Regions from separate parts of the Xanthobacter sediminis genome, predicted to be linked through region 1. Evidence: riboswitches for the same ligand, from Rfam matches in the RefSeq annotation. Region 1 holds a riboswitch; the other holds the start of a gene.
What was found. Region 1 has a riboswitch for thiamine pyrophosphate ahead of thiO (glycine oxidase ThiO). Riboswitches for the same ligand answer to the same signal wherever they lie in the genome.
Positions count from the first base shown of each region.

Region 2: another riboswitch for thiamine pyrophosphate. It lies ahead of thiC (phosphomethylpyrimidine synthase ThiC); the one in region 1 lies ahead of thiO (glycine oxidase ThiO).

Region 1 covers NZ_JBAFWH010000002.1:46,650-56,790, reverse strand. Annotated here, with positions in the region: gene V5F61_RS02300 (M48 family metalloprotease) at 1-1,445, shown strand, start outside; gene V5F61_RS02295 (Na/Pi cotransporter family protein) at 1,612-3,285, shown strand; TPP riboswitch at 3,349-3,445, shown strand; gene thiO (glycine oxidase ThiO) at 3,436-4,617, shown strand; gene thiS (sulfur carrier protein ThiS) at 4,623-4,838, shown strand; gene thiG (thiazole synthase) at 4,867-5,646, shown strand; gene V5F61_RS02275 (thiamine phosphate synthase) at 5,647-6,297, shown strand; gene V5F61_RS02270 (cation diffusion facilitator family transporter) at 6,323-7,276, opposite strand; gene rpsA (30S ribosomal protein S1) at 7,444-9,147, opposite strand; gene ccrA (crotonyl-CoA carboxylase/reductase) at 9,569-10,141, opposite strand, start outside.
Region 2 covers NZ_JBAFWH010000019.1:42,293-52,433, forward strand. Annotated here, with positions in the region: gene V5F61_RS18565 (hypothetical protein) at 97-465, shown strand; gene V5F61_RS18570 (GNAT family N-acetyltransferase) at 481-1,047, opposite strand; gene V5F61_RS18575 (aminotransferase class IV) at 1,047-1,838, opposite strand; gene pabB (aminodeoxychorismate synthase component I) at 1,835-3,241, opposite strand; gene V5F61_RS18585 (AzlC family ABC transporter permease) at 3,458-4,210, shown strand; gene V5F61_RS18590 (AzlD domain-containing protein) at 4,207-4,554, shown strand; gene rfbC (dTDP-4-dehydrorhamnose 3,5-epimerase) at 4,609-5,169, opposite strand; TPP riboswitch at 5,315-5,423, shown strand; gene thiC (phosphomethylpyrimidine synthase ThiC) at 5,510-7,381, shown strand; gene V5F61_RS18605 (FUSC family protein) at 7,556-9,622, shown strand; gene V5F61_RS18610 (aldo/keto reductase) at 9,980-10,141, opposite strand, start outside.

The sequences.
Region 1 (10,141 bases):
GTCGGCTGCGGGCGGGCGTCGTTTTTCTTGCGCTGCTGCTGGCCGGCTGCTCCACGGCCGAGCTCGACCAGGTGAGCGTGCCCCTTTCCGGCGCGCAGGCCTCCGAGTTTGCCGACATGTCCCCCGCCCAGCGGCGCGAGCACGAGCGGCTCGTGGCCAGCTACGGCGGCGCCTATAACGATCCCGAGCTGAAGGCCCTCATCCAGCAGGTGGTGGAGCGGCTGGTGGCGGCGTCCGAGCGGCCGGACCTGAAATACCGCGTCACGGTGCTGAACTCGCCGGCCGTGAACGCCTTCGCCTTGCCCGATGGCTCGCTTTACGTCACCCGCGGCCTGCTCGCGCTCGCCAACGACACCTCCGAGATGTCCTCCGTGCTCGCGCACGAAATGGCGCATGTCATCGCCCGCCATGCCAACATCCGCGAGGACCAGGTGAAACAGGCGGTGCTGGTGAGCCGCGTCATCTCCGACGTGGTGAACGACCCCGACCTGGGGGCGCTCGCCATGCAGAAGAGCCAGCGCACCCTCGCCTCCTTCTCCCGCGGGCAGGAGCTGGAGGCGGATGCCATCGGCGTCGGCATCGCCTCGCGCGCGGGGTTCGATCCCTACGGCGCCTCGCGCTTCCTCACTGACATGGGCCGCTCCTCCGAGATGCGATCCACCGCGCTCGGCGGCTCCGCCACGCCGCCGGAGATGGACTTCCTCTCCTCGCACCCGGCCACGCCCGAGCGGATCTCCATCGCCATCGCCAACGCGCGCCAGTACGCCGTCCCCGGCAACGGCGAGCGCGACCGCAGCGCCTATCTCTCCGCCATCGACGGCATGGTCTATGGTGACGACCCCAAGGAAGGCTTCGTGCGCGGGCGCAAGTTCTTCCACCCCAAGCTCGGCTTTACCTTCACCGCGCCCGAGGGCTTCTCGCTGGAGAACACCTCCCAGGCGGTGCTCGGCGCCACCAGCTCCGGGCGCGAGGCGCTGCGGCTCGACGCCGTGCGCGTGAGCCCCGACCAGTCCCTGGCGCAATACCTCTCCTCGGGCTGGATCGACGGGGTGGAGATCAACACGGTCGAGACCCTGAGCGTGAACGGCTTTTCCGCCGCCACCGCGATCGCGCGCGGCGACCAGTGGTCGTTCCGCATGTTCGCCATCCGCTTCGGCTCGGATGTCTACCGCCTCATCTTCGCCGCCCGCGAGCTGACGCCCGAGCTGGACCAGCGCTTCCGCACCGCCGCCAGCACCTTCCGCCGCGTCTCCTCGGGGGAGGCGGAGACGGTGAAGCCGCTGCGCTTGCGCCTGGTCACGGTGGGCTTCGGCGACACGCCCGACAAGCTCGCCACCCGCATGCAGGTGCCCGACCGCCACCTGGAGCGCTTCCTGACGCTCAACGGGCTCGATGCCAACGCCAAGCTGAAATACGGCGACAAGGTCAAGATCATCGCCGAGTGAGCCTGCGGGCGCTTGTTGCATCGCAGCGAAATGCGCCTAATCTGATAGCCGGCAAATTATGATCGCGGAGATTCCGGCGATTCATGCCGCCGGCCTCGGTCTGCTGCCGGCACCGAAAGGACGCGCTCGAACGCCGCGCGGGCTCAACTCGAGGAAAGGGGTGGCCATGACCTTTTCCGTCACGCTGATCGATCTCGCCGGCTATGCGGCCCTGTTGCTGTGGGGCACGCACATGGTGCGCAGCGCCGTGGAGCAGGCTCTGGGGCCGCGGCTGAAGGCGGTGCTCGGGCGGGCATTGCGCAACCGCTGGCAGGGGTTCGCGGCCGGGCTCGCCATCACCGCCCTGCTGCAGAGCAGCACCGCCACCGCCTTCATGGTGTCCGGCTTCGCCGCCGCCGGGTTCGTCGATCTGGTGCCGGCGCTGGCCGCGATGCTGGGGGCCAACGTGGGCACCACGCTGATCGTGCAGGTGCTCTCCTTCGATGTCGCCGCCGCCGCGCCGGGGCTGGTGCTGGCGGGCCTCATCATGTTCCGCACGCAGCGGGGCTCCGCTGCCCACGACCTCGGGCGGGCCGTCATCGGCCTCGGCCTCATTCTCATCGCCCTGCACCAGCTTGTGGAGCTGATGCGACCGCTGGAGGACGCGCCTTCCCTGCGCATGCTGCTGGGGCAGGTGGCGACCGTGCCCATGCTGGACGTGATCCTGGCGGCCGCCCTCACCTGGGCGGTGCACTCCTCGGTGGCGGTGGTGCTCATCGTCATGTCGCTGGCGAGCCAGGGCGTCGTGCCGCCCAATGCCGCCTTCGCGCTCATTCTCGGCGCCAATCTCGGCAGCGCGCTGGCGCCGGCGCTGGAGGCCGCGGGCGGAACCGACCCCGCCGCCCGGCGCCTGCCCCTGGGCAACCTCATCAACCGGGCGCTGGGGGTGGCGCTCGCCCTCGCCTTCATCGAGCCCATCGGCCGCTTCATGGTGACGATCCAGGGCGATCCGGGCCGGGCGGCGGCGGATTTCCACACCCTGTTCAACCTGGTGACGGCGGCGGCCTTCCTGCCGCTGCTCGCCCCCTTCTCGAAGCTGCTGCGCCGCCTTTATCCGGACCGCGAGGACCCGGCCGACCCCAGCCGCCCCATCTATCTGGAGCCCGCCGCGCGCGAGACTCCCATCGTGGCGGTGGGCGCGGCGGCGCGGGAGGCCATGCGGCTTGCCGACACGGTGGGCGACATGCTGGCCGGCGCACGCGACGCGCTCATCTCCGGCGACCGCAGGCGGCTGGCCGAAACGCAGGGCATGGACGACATCCTCGACCGGCTCAACCGCGAGATCAAAACCTACCTCACCGCCATCGACCCCGCCGAGTTGACCGACGCCGACCGGGCGCGGGTGGACGAGATCCTCACCTTCGCCACCAACATGGAGCAGGCGGGCGACGTGGTGCACCACAACCTTCTGCTGCATGCCGCGAAACGGCTGAAGCGAGGCCTCTCCTTTTCCCCCGAGGGCCGGCGCGAGCTGGAGATGCTGCTGAACCGGCTCGCCGACAACGTGCGGCTCGCCGCCTCCCTGTTCCTCACCGCCGACCCGCGCGCGGCCCGGCTGCTGGCGGGCGAGAAGGCGGCCTTCCGCGCCAGCGAGAGCCTTGCCACCCGCAGCCACTTCGACCATCTGCGCTCCGGGCTCGTGCACCTCGCCGAAGCGAGCACGCTGCACCTCGACCTCATCCGCGACCTGAAGCTCATCAACGCCCATATCGTCGCGGCGGCGGCCTATCCGGTGCTGGAGCGCTCCGGCGAACTGCTTGCCAGCCGCCTTGCCGACGAGGCCGCCGCCCATCCGGCCTGAGGGGCGCCCTCATCGAAAACTCCTGAGCCACCTTGCGATATGGGCCCGGCCGTGGATAATGCGCGCCACGGCCTGGGGTGCCGCGTGCGCACGCGGCTGAGATCATACCCATCGAACCTGTCTGGATCATGCCAGCGTAGGGAGGTGCCGATGAGCGAGAGCTTGTCGCCTGTTTCTTCGTCTTCCGCCGCGTCCCCAGTGCGCCCGCGGGTCGCCATCGTGGGCGCCGGCGTCATGGGCCTTTCGCTGGGCTGGCGCCTCGCGCGCGCCGGCTGCGCGGTGGACATCTACGAGGCCGGCGTCGCCGGGCGCGGCGCCAGCCATGCCGCCGCCGGCATGCTGGCCGCCTGCGCCGAGGCGGAGCCGGGCGAGGATGAGCTGCTGGCCCTCAACCGTCTGAGCCAGGTCCTGTGGCCGCAGTTCGCCGCCGAGCTCGAGGCCGAATCGGGAGCTAGCGTGGACCTGCGCACCGAGGGCACGATCACCATCGGCCTCACCGCCGACGACGCCGCCCGCCTGCGCCACCTGTTCGCGCTCCAGACCTCCCTCGGTCTGCCCGTGGAGTGGCTCGGCGCCGCCGCCGTGCGCCGCCTGGAGCCGCATCTCGCCGGCCAGCTTTCCGGCGCCATCCTGAGCGCCGAGGACCATCAGGTGGACAACCGCAAGGTCGTCGCCGCCCTGCTCACGGCCGTTGCCCGCGCCGGTGTGCGCCTGCATGAGAACAGCTCCGTCAGCCGGGTCGCCACCCTGGGTGGCAAAGCCACGGGCGTGGTGGTGGGCGACGAGCTGAAGACGGCGGACGTGGTCATCCTGGCCGCGGGCGCCTGGAGCCGGGGGGTGGACATCACCCCCGCCGCGCCGCTGCCGGTGCGCCCGGTGAAGGGCCAGATGATGGCCCTACGCATGGACCCGGCCGCCCCCCTGGTGAACCACGTCATCTGGGCGCCCCATTCCTACATCGTCCCCCGCCGCGACGGCCGCCTCATCCTGGGCGCCACCACGGAGGAAAAGGGCTTCGACACCGACCTCACGGCCGGCGGGCAGCTTGCCCTGCTCACTTATGCATGGCGCGCGCTGCCGGCCATCGAGGAATTGTCCATCCACGAGCAATGGGTGGGCTTCCGCCCCGGCAGCCGCGACGACGCGCCCATCCTCGGCCCAGCCGAGGAGGTGGAGGGGCTGGTCTATGCCACCGGGCACCACCGCAACGGCATTCTGCTGCTGGCCGTGACCGCCAAGGTCGTGGCCGACTTCGTGCTCGAAGGCCGCCTCGACCCGGTGGCCGCCCCCTTTCGCGCCGGCCGCTTCGCGCCGCGCGCCGCGGCGGAGTGAGCGCCATGACGGCCACCCTGGAGCTGACCGTGAACGGCGCCGCCGAAGCCCTGGCGGCCGCCACCGTCGCCGACCTCATCGGCGCCAAGGGGCTCGACCCGGCGCAGAAGGGCATCGCCGTGGCGCTCAACGGCGCCGTGGTGCCGCGCCGGGCCTGGGGCGACACCCACCTTTCCGCCGGCGACACGGTGGAGATCATCACCGCCAAGCAGGGCGGCTGACCCGGCGCGACAGGACACGAGAACGACCATGAGCACGAATGCCGATCCCCTCGTCATCGCCGGGCGTACCTTCCAGTCGCGCCTGTTCCTGGGCACGGCGGGGTATCCGAACCAGAAGGTGTTCCTCGACGCGCTCGCCGCCTCCGGCGCACAGATGGCGACCGCCTCCATCCGCCGCATCAGCCTCAGCGGCTATGAGGAAAGCCTGACGGATCTCCTCACCGGCCGCGTGCACATCCTGCCCAACACCGCCGGCTGCCAGACCGCCAAGGACGCCGTGCTCACCGCCGAGCTCGCCCGCGAGGCGCTGGAGACCGACTGGGTGAAGCTGGAGGTGATCGGCGACCGCGAGCTGCTCTACCCCAATGTGGAGGAGCTGCTCAAAGCCACCGAGGAGCTGGTGAACCGCGGCTTCGTGGTGCTGCCCTATTGCAACGACGATCCCGTCACCTGCCAGAAGCTGGCGGACCTGGGGGCCGCGACCGTGATGCCCCTCGGCTCCATGATCGGCTCCGGCCTCGGCATCGCCAATCCGCACATGATCGAGCTCATCTGCTCGCGCTCGCCGGTGCCGGTGGTGCTGGACGCCGGCATCGGCACCGCCTCCGATGCCGCCCTCGCCATGGAGCTCGGCTGCTCGGCGGTGCTGCTCAACACGGCGGTCTCCAAGGCGCTCGATCCGGTGCGCATGGCGGGTGCCTTCCGCCACGCTGTGGAAGGCGGGCGCCTGGCGCGGCTCTCGGGCCGCATCCCCAGGAAGCTGCATGCCGAGGCGTCCAGCCCCGAGTTCGGCCTCGTGGGAAGCTGAATGGCCGTGCTGCCGGCGCCGCCGCTGCTGCTCATCACCGACCGCCGGCAGGCGCGCGGCGACCTCGCGGAGGTCGTTCGCGCCGCCTGCGCGGGCGGCTGCCGCTGGATCTCCCTGCGCGAGAAGGACCTGCCGGAGGCCGAACAGCTCGCCCTGTTCGCCCACCTCCGAGCCGCCGTCGCCCCCTTCCGCGCGCAGCTGACGCTCCATGGCGCGCCGGAACTGGCGCGTGCCGCAGGAGCGGATGGCGTGCACCTTCCGGACGGCGGCGACGTGGCGGCGGCGCGGGCGCTGCTCGGCCCCCATGCCCTCATCGGCCTTTCTATCCACACGCTCGCGGACGCCGGCGGGAGCGACGCCGTGCATGCGGACTACATCACCGCGAGCCCCGTGTTCCAGACCGCCTCCAAGCCCGGCTACGGCCCGGCGCTGAGCGTCGCCGGCCTTGCCGTCTTCGCCGCCGCGGCGGTGGTGCCCGTGGTCGCCCTAGGCGGGATCGAGGCGCACACTGCGCGCTCCTGCCTGGATGCGGGTGCGAAGGGCATCGCCGTCATGGGCACCGTGATGCGCGCAGAAGACTCGGCCGAGAGCGTCCGTCGCCTGATCGCGGCACTGAATCAGCCGCCAGCATCGGGTGACTCGCCCGTTTGAACGCCCGGCGCGACAATCCGGCGGGTTACTCCGCCCATTCCATGTCGCTGGTGAAGATGATGGTGAGCCAGCGGTCCGGGCTATCCGGCCCGATGGCATTGCCGATGACGTCGCGCATGGCATCCCACTCCGCGATGGGGCGTGCCGGCGCATCGGAGGGGACGATGAAGTACAGCTCGATCTGCTGCGCCCGCCCCACCTTCGCAACATAGGCGCGGAAAGACTTGAAGCCGTACGTCGCCACCGCCTTGCGGGCGACCTCGTCCACGTGCGCCTTCAGGTCGCTCGGGGTCACCAGCAGGATGTCCGCCAGTGCCTGCTTCACCGTGCCCACCGGCAGCGGGATGAGGACGAGGCACACCACCGCCAGCACCGCCGGGTCCACATAAGGCGCCAGCCAGCCATAGGCGGTACCCTCGATGGCGGCGCCGATGATGAAGGCCACCAGCAGCGCCAGGGTGATGCCCCCCGACATGACCCACGCGCGCGCGTCGAGGGCGATGAAATCCGAGCGGATGCGCCGGTTTGCCCGCATCTCCAGCACCGCCGCCAGCGCGCAGGCGAAGACCGTCACCACCGCATAGACGATGGCGAAGCCGAACTCGAGCGGACGCCCGCCATCCAGGAGCAGGCTCACCGCATTGAAGAAGGCGTAGGCGGAAACGCCCATCAGCAGGATGCCGTTGAGGCCGAGCACCATGGGCTCGAGGTGCCAGAAGCCCACGGTGAACCGATCCCGCAACCGCTTCGAGGCGGCGGCGGCATCGGTGTAGGAGCGGATCAGGTTCACCACCGTGAGGGCGAGCAGGCTCATGCTCGCGTCGATCAGCGAATAGACGCCGTCGAAGAGGATCGAGAAGGAGCCGGAGAGGAGGCCGAATCCCACGCCGAAGGTCGAAATGGCGATGGTGACGGCGATGGACATGCGCAGCACGCCCCGTTCATCGCCGAGGTCGAAGATCGTCTTCAGGGATCGCATGTTCGCTCCACCGGGCTGGCCCGCGCCGCCCCGGCGCGCCTGCTGGGTCTTTCAGCATCCGGGCCGCCGGGGAGCAAGGCCGGGCTGACCGCTTTGGCGACCTGCAAAAGAAAAGGGCCGGCGCGAGCCGGCCCTTCCCATGTTCAAGGGACGATCGCGGGTAGCGATCAGTCCTCCTTGGTCTCTTCCGCGCGCTGCTTGAGGGCGGCGCCCAGGATGTCGCCGAGCGAAGCGCCCGAATCCTGCGAGCCGAACTGCGCCACGGCCTCGCGCTCCTCGGCGATTTCCATCGCCTTGATGGAGACCTGCACCTTGCGCGCCTTGCGGTCGAACAGGGTGACGCGGGCGTCGAGCTTGTCGCCCACCGAGAAGCGCTCGGGGCGCTGGTCGTTGCGGTCGCGAGCGAGCTCGGAGCGCTTGATGAAGGCCGACAGATCGGTGCCGGTGAGCTTCACCTCGATGCCGCCGTCCTTCACGTCGGTGACTTCGCAGGTCACGACAGCGCCCTTGCGGACATCGCCAGCCTCGGCGAAGGGATCGCCGGCGAGCTGCTTGATGCCGAGGGAGATGCGCTCCTTCTCGACGTCCACGTCGAGCACCACGGCCTTGACCATGTCGCCCTTGCGGTATTCGTCGATGACCTGCTCGCCCGGACGGTTCCAGTCGAGGTCGGAGAGATGGACCATGCCGTCCACGTCGCCGTCGAGGCCCAGGAACAGGCCGAACTCGGTCTTGTTCTTGACCTCGCCCTCGACCACCGCGCCGGGGGCATACTTCTCGGCGAAGGCCTCCCAGGGGTTCTGGAGGGTCTGCTTGAGGCCGAGGGAGATGCGGCGCTTGGCGCTGTCCACTTCCAGCACCTGCACTTCCACTTCCTGCGAGGTGGAAACGATCTTGCCGGGGTGAACGTTCTTCTTGGTCCAGCTCATCTCGGAAACGTGGATCAGGCCTTCGATGCCCGGCTCCAGTTCCACGAACGCGCCGTAGTCGGTGATGTTGGTGACGCGACCCTTGAAGCGGGCCTCCACCGGATACTTGGCCTCAATGCCCTCCCAGGGATCGCCCAGGAGCTGCTTCATGCCGAGCGAGATGCGGTGGGTCTCGTGGTTGATCTTGATGATCTTGACCTTCACCGTCTGGCCGATGGAGAGCACCTCGGTCGGGTGGTTCACGCGGCGCCAGGCGATGTCGGTGACGTGCAGCAGGCCGTCGATGCCGCCCAGGTCAACGAACGCACCGTAATCGGTGATGTTCTTGACCACGCCCTCGATGGCCTGACCCTCTTCGAGGTTCTGCACCAGCTCGTGGCGCTGCTCGGCGCGGGTCTCTTCCAGCACGGTGCGGCGGGAGACCACGATGTTGCCGCGGCGGCGGTCCATCTTGAGGATCTGGAAGGGCTGCTGATTGTGCATCAGCGGAGCCACGTCGCGGATCGGGCGGATGTCGACCTGCGAGCGCGGCAGGAACGCCACGGCGCCGTCGAGATCCACGGTGAAGCCACCCTTCACCTGGTTGAAGATCACGCCGAAGACCTTCTCGTTGGCGGTGAACGCCTTCTCGAGCTTGACCCAGCTCTCCTCGCGGCGCGCCTTGTCGCGCGACAGGACAGCCTCGCCCATCGCGTTCTCGACGCGCTCGAGATAGACCTCGACCTCGTCACCGACCTTGATGGGGGTGTCGCGGCCGGGGCCGGCGAACTCACGCAGGGCCACGCGGCCCTCGGTCTTCAGGCCGATATCGATGATCGCCAGATCCTTCTCGATGGCGACCACGATGCCCTTGACGACCGAGCCTTCGGCGGGTTCGGCGCGGCCGAAGCTCTCGTCCAGCAGGGCGGCAAAATCTTCACGGGTGGTTTCTACGGCGGACATTCACGCTCCAGATCTTTTGCGCCGGCGGCTCGCGTTGCGAGGCCCGTACCGAACGGGTGTCCTCTCGTTCCCCTTGCGGATGAACGACAGAACGGCCGCCGACGTTCCATCGGCGGGCCGGCGCTGAAGCCGGACGGTACGGACGAATTCTGTGATTTCTGGCCCATCCGGGCCGGGGACCGAAGCGCGCTCAGCGAAAGCCTGGGCGGGGAGCCTCCGACGATCAGGGCGCGTATCCCGCGGACCCTGCCCCACCCGGGACGGCTCCCCACCTTAGGGAGCGCAGCCTCGAATGCCGGTCACTTAATGGAAAGCGCACCCGATTGCAAGGGTTCGCGCCGGCTCCGGCGGCTCCGGAAAAAAGAAAAACCGCCGCGCTGGCGAGCGCGGCGGCATGGAGAGGCGGAAATCCGGCGGCGGATCAGCCGCCGCAGGCTTCCAGCACGTCGTCGAAGGTGCGCAGGCCGGCGCGGGGCGAGTTCACGAGAACCGCCATGTTGCCGGGGGCGTGCTTGTTCTGCCACATCTTGGTGTGCGCCTCGGGGATGCGATCCCAGGGGAACACTTCCGACATGCAGGGGTCCACGCGCCGGTCGACGATGAACTCGTTGGCGGCGGAGGCCTGCTTCAGATGAGCGAAGTGCGAGCCCTGGATGCGCTTCTGGCGCATCCACACGTAGCGGGCGTCGAAGGTGATGTTGAAGCCGGTGGTGCCGGCGCAGAACACGATCATGCCGCCGCGCTTGCCCACCAGGGTGGAGACCGGGAAGGTGGTCTCGCCCGGATGCTCGAACACGATGTCCACGTCGCGCTTGCCGGTGATGTCCCAGATGGCCTTGCCGAACTTGCGGGCTTCCTTCAGCCATTCGGCATATTCGGGCGAGTTCACCTTGGGGAGCTGGCCCCAGCACTTGAACTCCTTGCGGTTGATGACGCCCTTCGCGCCGAGGCCGAGCACGTAGTCGCGCTTGGTCTCGTCCGAGATGACGCCGAT
Region 2 (10,141 bases), on a different contig from region 1:
GCCGGTTCGCGTGAAGAAAATGCGTCGTCTCAATAACCTCGAGCGATTACCGCGAGCCGATGCGAGCGGAAGACGCTCAGATGTCGGGGGGTACAGATGGCGACGTTCAAGCTGCCGTTGTCCGGTGACGTGACCCAATTCTTCCGCCTTCTCACCTCCAACCTGACAGCGGTGGGCAGCCAGCTCGGCTTCGTCAACATCAACCTCGGCGCCTCGAAGGCGCCGGAGGTGGAGGAGCAGGTGCTGGACAACGTGGGCAGCTACGGCACCCAGATCGGCCGCATCAATGATGCGCTGGCGGTGCTTGTCACCCATTTCCACCCGGTCGTGCCGCTCTCGGCAGAGGAGGTGCGGGCACTCGACCGGCTCAGGGTGATGCTGGACGACATCGCCGACATCAAGGAGCAGCGCGGGCGCAAGGCCGTGCGCATTCCCCTCGGCGGGGGCACCGGGCTGCGGCCCTGACGGCGGCGGCGCGGCTCAGGTGTCGGCGTCCGGCCGCAGGGCGCTTCGCGGCAGGCGGTACAGCACGTGATGCCGCAGCCGGTGGCCTTCGGGCACGGTGGGCATGTCGAAATCGTCGCTCGGATCATGGATCATGCCGAGCCGCTCCATCACCGCGCGCGAGCGGCGGTTGGCGGGCACGGTGAGGGCGATGATCTCGTCGAGCCCGAGCCCCTCGAAGCCATGTCGCAGGCACGCGCGGGCCGCCTCGGTGGCATAGCCGTGGCCCCAGGACGCGCGCAGGAAGCGCCAGCCGATCTCCACCGCCGGGGTGAAATAGGCGACATAGGGCACATGCACGAGGCCGCAATAGCCGGCGAACGGCGTCACCCCCGGCACTTCCACTACCCACAGGCCGAAGCCATGGTCGGCGAAATGGCGGGCGATGCGGTCCGCCACCGCATCCGAGGCGGCGCGGTCGGGCACCGGCATCAGAAATTCCATCACCGCCGGGTCGGACTGCATGGCCCACAGGGCGTCGCGGTCTTCCGCGCGCCAGGGGCGCAGCAGCAGCCGTTCCGTACGCAAGGTGGGAATGGTCATCACGCCTCGCCGAGATGGGCCGCGAGGCGCTCGGCTACCGGAAAAATGCTGAACTCCCGCTCGGCCAGGCGCGCCACCGGGCGGATGCCGAGGCTGGAGGTGAGGAAGATCTCTTCCGCCTCGGCGAGGTCGTCCGGCGTCAGCGGCCGCTCCTCCGCCCCCTGGGCCTTCACCGCGGCCCGCATCACGCCGGGCAGGGCGCCCTCCGACAAGGGCGGGGTGACGAGCCGCCCGTCGATCACCGCGAACAGGTTGGCGATGGTGCTTTCGGCGAGGCGCTCCCTGGTGTTGAGCAGCAGCGCGTCGTCGGCGCCGGCCCGCGCCGCCTCCTGGCGGGCGAGGATGTTGTCGAGATAGTTGAGGGACTTCACCTGGGCCAGCGGCGAGCGCTCGTTGCGCCGGGTCACGCCGGCGATGATGAGCCGCGCCGGCGGCGGGGGCGGCGCCATGGGGGCGGCGGTGATGAGCACCGTGGGGTGGGGCTCCGCCGGCGGCAGCACGCCGCGCGGGCCGCTGCCGCGGGTGACCGTGAGGCGCAGCACGCCGTTGTCGAGGGCATTGGCGGCCCGTACCTGTTCCAGCGCCGCGCCGAAATCCAGCGCCGGCAGGGGCAGGCCCAGCACCGCGGCGCCGCGGGTGAGGCGGGCGAGATGGGCGGGCAGGCGCCGCAGGAGGCCGCCGCGCACCCGCAGGGTTTCGAACAGGCCGTCGCCCAGGGTGAAGCCGCGGTCGCCGGGGGCGATATGGGCCGCCTCGGTCTCCATCAGGGCGCCGTTGAGGAAGAGCTTCACCGGCCTTCTCCGGAAAGGGCGCGCAGCATGGGCGCGAGCTTCACGAGGCTTTCCTCGTATTCGTCGGCCGGGTCTGAATCGGCCACGATGCCGCCGCCCGCATGGGTCAGCAGCGTGTCGCCGGCGCGGGTGATGGTGCGGATGACGATGGAGGAATCCATGGCGCCGTCGAAGCCGATCCAGGCCACCGAGCCGCAATAGACGCCGCGCGGGAAGGGCTCCAGCTCGTGGATGATCTCCATGGCGCGGATCTTGGGCGCGCCGGTGATGGAGCCGCCGGGGAAGCAGGCGGTGAGCAGATCCACCGGGCCGAGCCCCTCCCGCAGCCGGCTCTCCACCACCGAGACGAGGTGGTGGACGTTCGCGAAGGTTTCGAGCCCGCACAACACCGGCACCTTCACGCTGCCCACCCGGCTCACGCGGCTGAGATCGTTGCGCATGAGGTCCACGATCATGAGGTTCTCCGCCCGGTCCTTCACCGAGGCGACGAGCTCGGCGGCCAAAGCGGCATCGGCGGCCGGGTCGGCGGCGCGGCGGCGGGTGCCCTTGATGGGGCGGGTCTCGACGCGTCCTTCGGCATCGAGGCTGAGGAAGCGCTCGGGCGAGGCGCTGAGCACCGCCAGCTCCGGGCCGCAGCGCAGGAACGCCGCGAACGGCGTCGGGCTCACGGCCCTGAGGCGCGCGTAGAGCTGAAGGTCCGTGAGCCCCGCCGGCAGGGGCGCGCGCATCTGCTGGGTCAGGTTGGCCTGGAAGATGTCCCCGGCGCGGATGTACTCGATCACCCGCGCCACCGAGGCTTCCACGGCCGCGCGCGGCTGGTCGGGCGCGAAGCGGCCGGTTACGCTCCAGTCCGGTGCCGGCGCGGTGGCGGGGGCGGACGCGAGGCGCTCGAGCGCCGCCGCTGCCCGCGCCTCGGCGCGCCGCCGGCGGGCCGCCGGGTCGGCCTCCGGCAGGCCGGAGGAGAAGAGGCAGGCGCGCTTCTCGGCATGGTCGAAGGCGAGCACGACATCGTAAAGGCCCATGGCCATTTCCGGCACCGGCGGCTGCCCGGCGCGCGGGACGGGCAGGCGTTCCAGGTGGCGGCCGAGGTCGTAGCCCAGGAAGCCTACCGCGCCGCCCGTGAAGGGCATGGCGCCATCTTCCGCGCGCGGGGCCGGCGCATCCTTATGGGCCGCCAGCGCCTGCGCGAGCACCTGGAACGGGGTTCCCGTCACCGCCCGCCCGTCCACCCTGGTGCCCGCCCCGTCGGCGGTGATGACGCGGAACGGGTCGGCGCAGATATAGGAGAAACGCGCGCGGGGATCGCCGGCGGCGGCGCTGTCCAGGAAGGCGCAGAAGGGCGCGTCGGCGAAGGCGTGGAAGGCGGCGAACGGGTCGCGATACGGAATGTCGATGCGAAGCACGGGCAGGCGACCGATTCGGAGCAGGCGCAGGGAGGATGACGTTGCGGCGGCGCCGCCGCAATCCTTTCGCGCGCCGGAAGTTCTGCCTACATTACACCGCCCGCGCGGGAAAGGCGCCTGCGCCGGGCGTGGTGAGACAGGGGCCTGTCGCATTCCCCGCGCAAATGGTATGGCGACCTTACGAACACCCCGGAAGACTCCTGCCCCGGCCTGCCCATGTCCCAGAGGACCCCGCCCGACCTCACCGCGCCCGCGCCGCCTGTCCGCTCCACCCTGGGCTGGGCGCTCCAGGGCGCGCGCCATGGCATCTCCGTGCCGGCGCTGGTGCTGTTCGCGAGCTACACCGGCTTCGGCGCGCTGCTGCACGGGCTCGCCTTTCCGCTCGGGGCGGGCGTGCTTTCCACGCTGCTGGTGTGGGCACTGCCGGCGCAGGTGATCCTGGTGGGTGGCCTCGCCGCCGGCTCGGCGCTGCCGGCCCTTGCTTTCGCGGTCACGCTCTCCTCCATGCGGCTCCTGCCCATGGTGGTCTCGGTGGCCCCCTACATGCGCGGCCCGCGCCGCAGTACGCTGATCGAGCTGCTGTGTGCCCACTATGTGGCGATGACGCTGTGGGTGGAGGGGCTGCGCCTGCTGCCCCACCTGCCGGGCGAGGCGCGGGTGCCCTTCACCCTCGGCCTCGCGAACACGCTGGTGGGCGTGAGCATGGCCGGCACGGTGGTGGGCTATCTCATGGCCGGCAGCCTCTCAGGGCCCCTCGCGGGCATGCTTTTGTTCCTCACACCCCTGTCCTTCTCGGTGCTCATGGTGCGCAATGCCGCCACGCGCACGGAGTGGCTGGCGCTCGGCGCCGGCTTCGTCATCATGCCCTTCGTCTCCGGGCTCGACGGCGGGCTGGACCTGCTGATCGCGGGGGTGGGCGGCGGCACGCTCGCGTACGTGGCCGGGCGCAGGCTTCGGAGGCGGGCATGAGCGCGGCGCTGACGGAAGGTGCGGCGGTGCTCATCGTCGTGCTGGTGGGCTTCCTGCCCACGGAGGTCTGGCGCTCGCTCGCGGTGCTCGCCGGCCGGCGGGTGGAGGCGGGCAGCGAGGTGTTTCACTGGGTGAAGGCGGTGGCGACGGCGCTGCTGGCGGCGGTGATCGCGCGGCTGCTGTTCGTGCCTGCCGGGCCGCTCCTGGCGGTGCCGCTGCTGGTACGGCTCGGGGCGGTGGCCGGGGGCGTCGCAGGCTTCGCGCTGCTGCGGCGCTCGGTGTTCGCCGGGGTGCTGGTGGGCGAGCTGCTGCTCGGCGCCGGCATCCTCCTGTTCGCCAACTGAAGCCCCTGAACCGCGGGGCGCAAACGGCAAAGCCGCCCGCGCCCCGGCGGGCGCTCAGCGATAGCTGAAATAGGCCGGCAGGTCCTTGAGGCGCGGGTGCTTGCGGTCCTTGTCGGAGAGCACCAGCTCCGCCGCGGCCACCGGCCAGGCGATGCCGATGTCGGGGTCATCGAAGGCGACGCCGCCATCATCGGCGGGGCTGTAGTATTCGGTCACCTTGTAGACCACCTCGCAATTGTCCTCCAGCGTGCAGAAGCCATGGAGGAAGCCCGGCGGCACCCAGAGCTGGGCGCCGATGGCGGCATCCAGCGTCACCGCCACGTGGCGGCCGAAGGTGGGCGAGCCATGGCGGACATCCACGGCCACGTCGAAGATGGCGCCGCGCACCACGCGCACCAGCTTGCCCTGGGCGGTGGGCGGCTTCTGGTAGTGCAGGCCGCGCAGGGTGCCCCGGGGCGCCGAGAGGGAGTGGTTGTCCTGCACGAAGCCCATGTCGGCCACTTCGGCACGGAACACCCGGTCGCTCCAGGTCTCGGTGAAGAAGCCGCGGCTGTCGCCGAAGCGCTTCGGCGTCACCAGCTTCACGTCGGGCACATCGAAAGTCTGCACGTCCATGGGAGGGTCCTGAAGATGAGCGCGGAACGGGTCGACCGACTCGTGGCGCCTGTATAGCCCAACGGCCGGCGCGTGTCGGCTGGGCACCGGCGCCCGCCTGCCGCAGGGCGCGGATTGACAAAGGGGCGCGGGACGCGGACAGTCGCATCGTTCCGAGGGGGGCCCTGAGAGCGGGGGCTGAGAGTGGGCGCGCCGCCCTGACCCTTGAACCTGATCCGGCTCATACCGGCGGAGGGACGGGAACCTGCGGCAAGCGCATGCGTGGTCGCGGTCAGGCGAAAGCCGCACCCAATCTGCCCCAGGCGAGTCCGGATCGCTCGTGTGCCAGAGAGGATGCGCCATGAACACAGCCGTCGATCCCAGCAAGATGAGCACGGGCGGTCCCAAGACCGTCACCACCGGCCCCATCGTGGGCTCCCGCAAGCGTTATATCGAGGTCCCCGGCCAGGCCGGCATGAGCGTGCCGGTGCGGGAGATCGTGCTGTCCGATCCGGCCGAGCCGCCGGTGCATGTCTATGATTCCTCGGGCCTCTACACGGAATGCGCGCCCGCCGTGGACCTCGACGCCGGCATCCGTGGCCAGCGCGAGGCATGGGTGGCCGGGCGCGGCTTCGAGGCGGTCGTCCCGCGCGAGGTGAAGCCGGAGGACAACGGTTTCGCCGGAGACCGGCTGGTGGCGGCCTGCCCCGCCGAGCGCACCATCCGCCGCGCTGCCCCCGGCCAGATGGCGACCCAGTACGAGTTCGCCCGCGCCGGCATCATCACTGAGGAGATGGTGTTCGCGGCCGCTCGCGAGAACCTCGGCCGCGCCGAGGCGTTGGAGCGCGCCGCCGAGGCGCTCGCCGACGGCGAGAGCTTCGGCGCCGAGATCCCGCCCTTCATCACGCCCGAGTTCGTGCGCGCGGAAATCGCCAGGGGCCGCGCCATCATCCCCGCGAACATCAACCACACCGAATTGGAGCCGATGGTCATCGGCCGCAACTTCCTGGTGAAGATCAACGCCAACATCGGCAATTCGGCCGTCACCTCCTCCGCCGCCGACGAGGTGGAGAAGATGGTGTGGGCCATCCGCTGGGGCGCCGACACGGTGATGGACCTTTCCACCGGCCGCAACATCCACAACATCCGCTCCTGGATCGTGCGCAACTCGCCGGTGCCCATCGGCACCGTCCCGATCTACCAGGCGCTGGAGAAGGTGGGCGGCGACCCGCTCAAGCTCGACTGGGAGGTGTTCAAGGACACGCTCATCGAACAGGCCGAGCAGGGCATCGACTATTTCACCATCCATGCCGGCGTGCGGCTGGCCTATGTGCCGCTCACCGCGCGGCGCACCACCGGCATCGTCAGCCGCGGCGGCTCCATCATGGCGCGCTGGTGCCTCGCGGGGCATCGCGAATCGTTCCTCTATGAGCGGTTCGACGAGATCTGCGACATCATGCGCGCGTATGACGTCTCCTTCTCGCTGGGCGACGGCCTGCGCCCCGGCTCCATCGCCGATGCCAACGACGCCGCCCAGTTCGCCGAGCTGGAGACCCTGGGGGAGCTCGCCAATATCGCGTGGCAGAAGGGCTGCCAGGTCATGATCGAGGGGCCGGGCCACGTGCCCATGCACAAGATCAAGGCCAACATGGACAAGCAGCTCAAGGCCTGCGGCGAGGCGCCGTTCTACACCTTGGGCCCGCTGACCACCGATATCGCGCCCGGCTACGATCACATCACCTCCGGCATCGGCGCGGCCATGATCGGCTGGTTCGGCTGCGCCATGCTCTGCTACGTCACGCCCAAGGAGCATCTGGGCCTGCCGGACCGCGACGACGTGAAGACCGGCGTCATCACCTACAAGATCGCCGCCCACGCCGCCGACCTTGCGAAGGGCCACCCGGCCGCGCAGATCCGCGACAATGCGGTGAGCCGGGCGCGCTTCGACTTCCGCTGGCAGGACCAGTTCCACCTGGGCCTCGACCCCGACACCGCGCAGAAGTTCCACGACGAGACCTTGCCCAAGGATGCGCACAAGGTGGCGCACTTCTGCTCCATGTGCGGGCCGAAGTTCTGCTCCATGAAGATCACCCAGGAACTGCGCGCCGAGGCCAAGCTCATGGAGGGGGCGGACGGCACCCTCACCGCTGAGGCCGCGGCCGAGGGCATGCGGCAGAAGTCGCAGGAGTTTCTGGCCGAGGGCGGCAAGCTCTATGTGAGCGCAGCGGAGTAATCCTTCCACGCCGAAGCATGAGGGCCCCGGCCGGCACGTTCCGGCCGGGGCCCTTTTTCGTTGTGCCGCACCTTCCGCAACGCCACGACAGAACTCATGGTTTCATATAACCTCGGTGGCACTCCGGTGGGCCTGGGCCGAGGCGCGTGCCCGCCGTCCATGCGGGGAGCAGGAATGAGCGTGGATCAAGCGGCGGCGCGGGCGAGCGCGCCGGAGGGCGGCTTTTCCCATCCCAATGCCTGGGTGCGGGAGCTGGCGCGGCTGAAGCCCGCGCCCTGGCCCTGGGGCCGGGCCATCCGCGCAGCCTTCTGCATCGGCGTGCCCTTTTCCGTGGGCTATGCCTGCGACGCCGTCGTCACGGGCATGTGGATCTCCATGGGCACGCTGATGATGGCGGCGGGAGAGCCGGAAGGCACCTATCGCGTCGTGTTCCGCCGCCTTGTGCTTTCGGGCCTCATCGGCTGCCTCGGCTACCTGGCCGGATATCTCGCGGGGCTGCCCTGGGGTGCCACGGTGGCGGCCATGGCGGTGGCGGGCTTCGCGGGCGGGCTGCTCAGCGGCTATGGCGCCATCTGGTCCATCGGCACCATGCAGGCGCTGCTGCTCGCCTCCATCGCCATCGGCGTGCCCGGCATCGGGCCCTATTGGTGGTTGAGCGTGCTCTACATGGCCGGCATGGTCTTCTACATGGCGGTGCTGGCGGTGGAGGCGCTGCTGTTTCCTCGCCGGCCGCAGCGGCAGGCGAAGACGGCTCTCGCCTCGGCGCTGGCAGGCCTCGCGGAGGCACGCGCAAAAGAACTTGGCGTGCAGGAATCGGGCGCCCAAGGGCCCGTCGCGCCTCTGGAGGCCGCACGGCGGAAGGTGACGGATGCGCTCTGCGCCCTTGCCGGCCTGATGCTGGAAGCCCGCGCCTCCAGCGGTGGCCACCACGGCGAGGCGGATGATCTCGCGGCTCTCGTGCAGGCCTGTGACGGCCTGTTCGCGGCGCTGCTGTCGTCGGAAGATGTCGGGGCGTTGCAGGCTGCGGCGGCGCGGCTCGACGCGCTCGCCAAGGCGGAAGCTCGCGGCGACCTGCCAGAGGGCGCTTCGCCGGACGGCATGCGCGACCCGCTCACCGCCGCCGTGCGCACCAGTGCCGCCGCCCTGCGTGCCGCGCCAGGGGCGGAAGCGCCGGAGCAGGTGGCGCTGCAGGCGGGCGGAGGGCTGCGCCTGCGCCTCGATCGCCTCGCGCCCGGATGGGAGAATTTGCGCGCGGCCCTCGCGCTCGGCCTGTGCATGGGCCTTGCCTATGCGGCCCACTGGGTGGACCGGCAGAGCCACTGGTTCTGGATTCCCCTCACCGTCAGCCTCGTCATGAAGCCCGATCTCGGCTCGGTGTTCGCGCGGGCGGTGCTGCGCTGCGTGGGCACCATCGCCGGCGCGGGGCTGGGCGCGGCGGCGCTCGTTCTCCTGCCCAAGGGGCAACCGGTGGTCCTCGTCATCGCCGCGCTGTCGGCGGTGCTGCCCTGGGCCATGCGCCGCTCCTACGTGCTGCAGGCGGTGGTGCTGGCGCCGCTGGTGCTACTGCTGGTGGACATCATCCAGCCCGGCCCGCGCAACATGGACTATGCGGTCCAGCGCATCGCCGACACCTTCATTGGCGGCGCCATCGTGCTGGTGTTCGGCTATTTCCTGTGGCCGCGCTCGCGCTACGGGCACCTTGCGGCGCGCTTCCATGAGGTGAAGGGCATGCTGGGCGAATATCTCCTGGCTGCCTGCGGGGTGTCCGCTTCGGGCGCGTCCCTGGGCCTCTCGGAGCACCGCCGCCGCATCTACGGGCGCCTTGCGGACATGCGCGCGACCCTGCGCATCGCCATGATGGAGCCGCCGCCCGCCTGCACCGAGGCCGGCGCCTGGTTTCCCCTCGTCGCCGGGGCGGAGCGGATCTGCGACCGCATCACCGCCCATTCCGCGCGGGCCGGTCGGGAGGCGACGCCCGAGGACGCTGCGGCATTGCGGGCGCTCGCGCGCGATATCGCCGCGACGCCGGATGAGCGGGACGCCATGGCGCCGCCGCCGATGCCGGCCGCGCCGGAGCTTTCCGCCCTCGCCGGCGGCATCATGGATGAACTCGCCCACATGGCGCGCCTGCAGGAGCCCGGCGGCTTCCCGCAGGCGCCGGGCGGCACCCCGGCGCCTGCCCGGAAGCAAGGCGATTCCGGCGGAAGCGCGCGGCGATTTCACGAAGCCGGCGGCAGTTGAGACGCGAATGGCGGATGCAAGCCTGCCGCTCGCTCGGTGGCGGCACTCGTCCGCACGCAGCCGAGCTGCCCATTGCGGTGGGGAATGCCGGGGCCAGCCGGCTAGAGCTTTTTCAAGCGAAGCCGCTTCCGGTTCGCGTGAATAAAACGTGCAATATCAATAAACTATAGAAATTTCTGCGGGCCGGTGCGTGCGGAAAATGCTCTCGGCCGGCCTCCTGCGGTGCTCCGGCCTGCCCCCGCGCCGACGGAGCTTGCCCCTTCGCGCCTCGCCGATGAACGCTGCGGCCGCCGCGCGCCACCCGCCCGAGGCTGGGCGGGTGGACGCCGTCGGCGGCGCTCCTGGCCTCCGGCCGGATCAGGCGGCCTCAACGGGCCGCTTGGCGGGTGGGGCCATGAAGGCGGGGGAGACGGGGTCGCTCACCGTCCGCGCGAGGATGGCGTCGATCTCCGCCTTCGTTTCGGCGTCGATGTGGAAGCCGTCTACCTGCGAGACCGGGTCGAGCTGGCCGGGATGGCG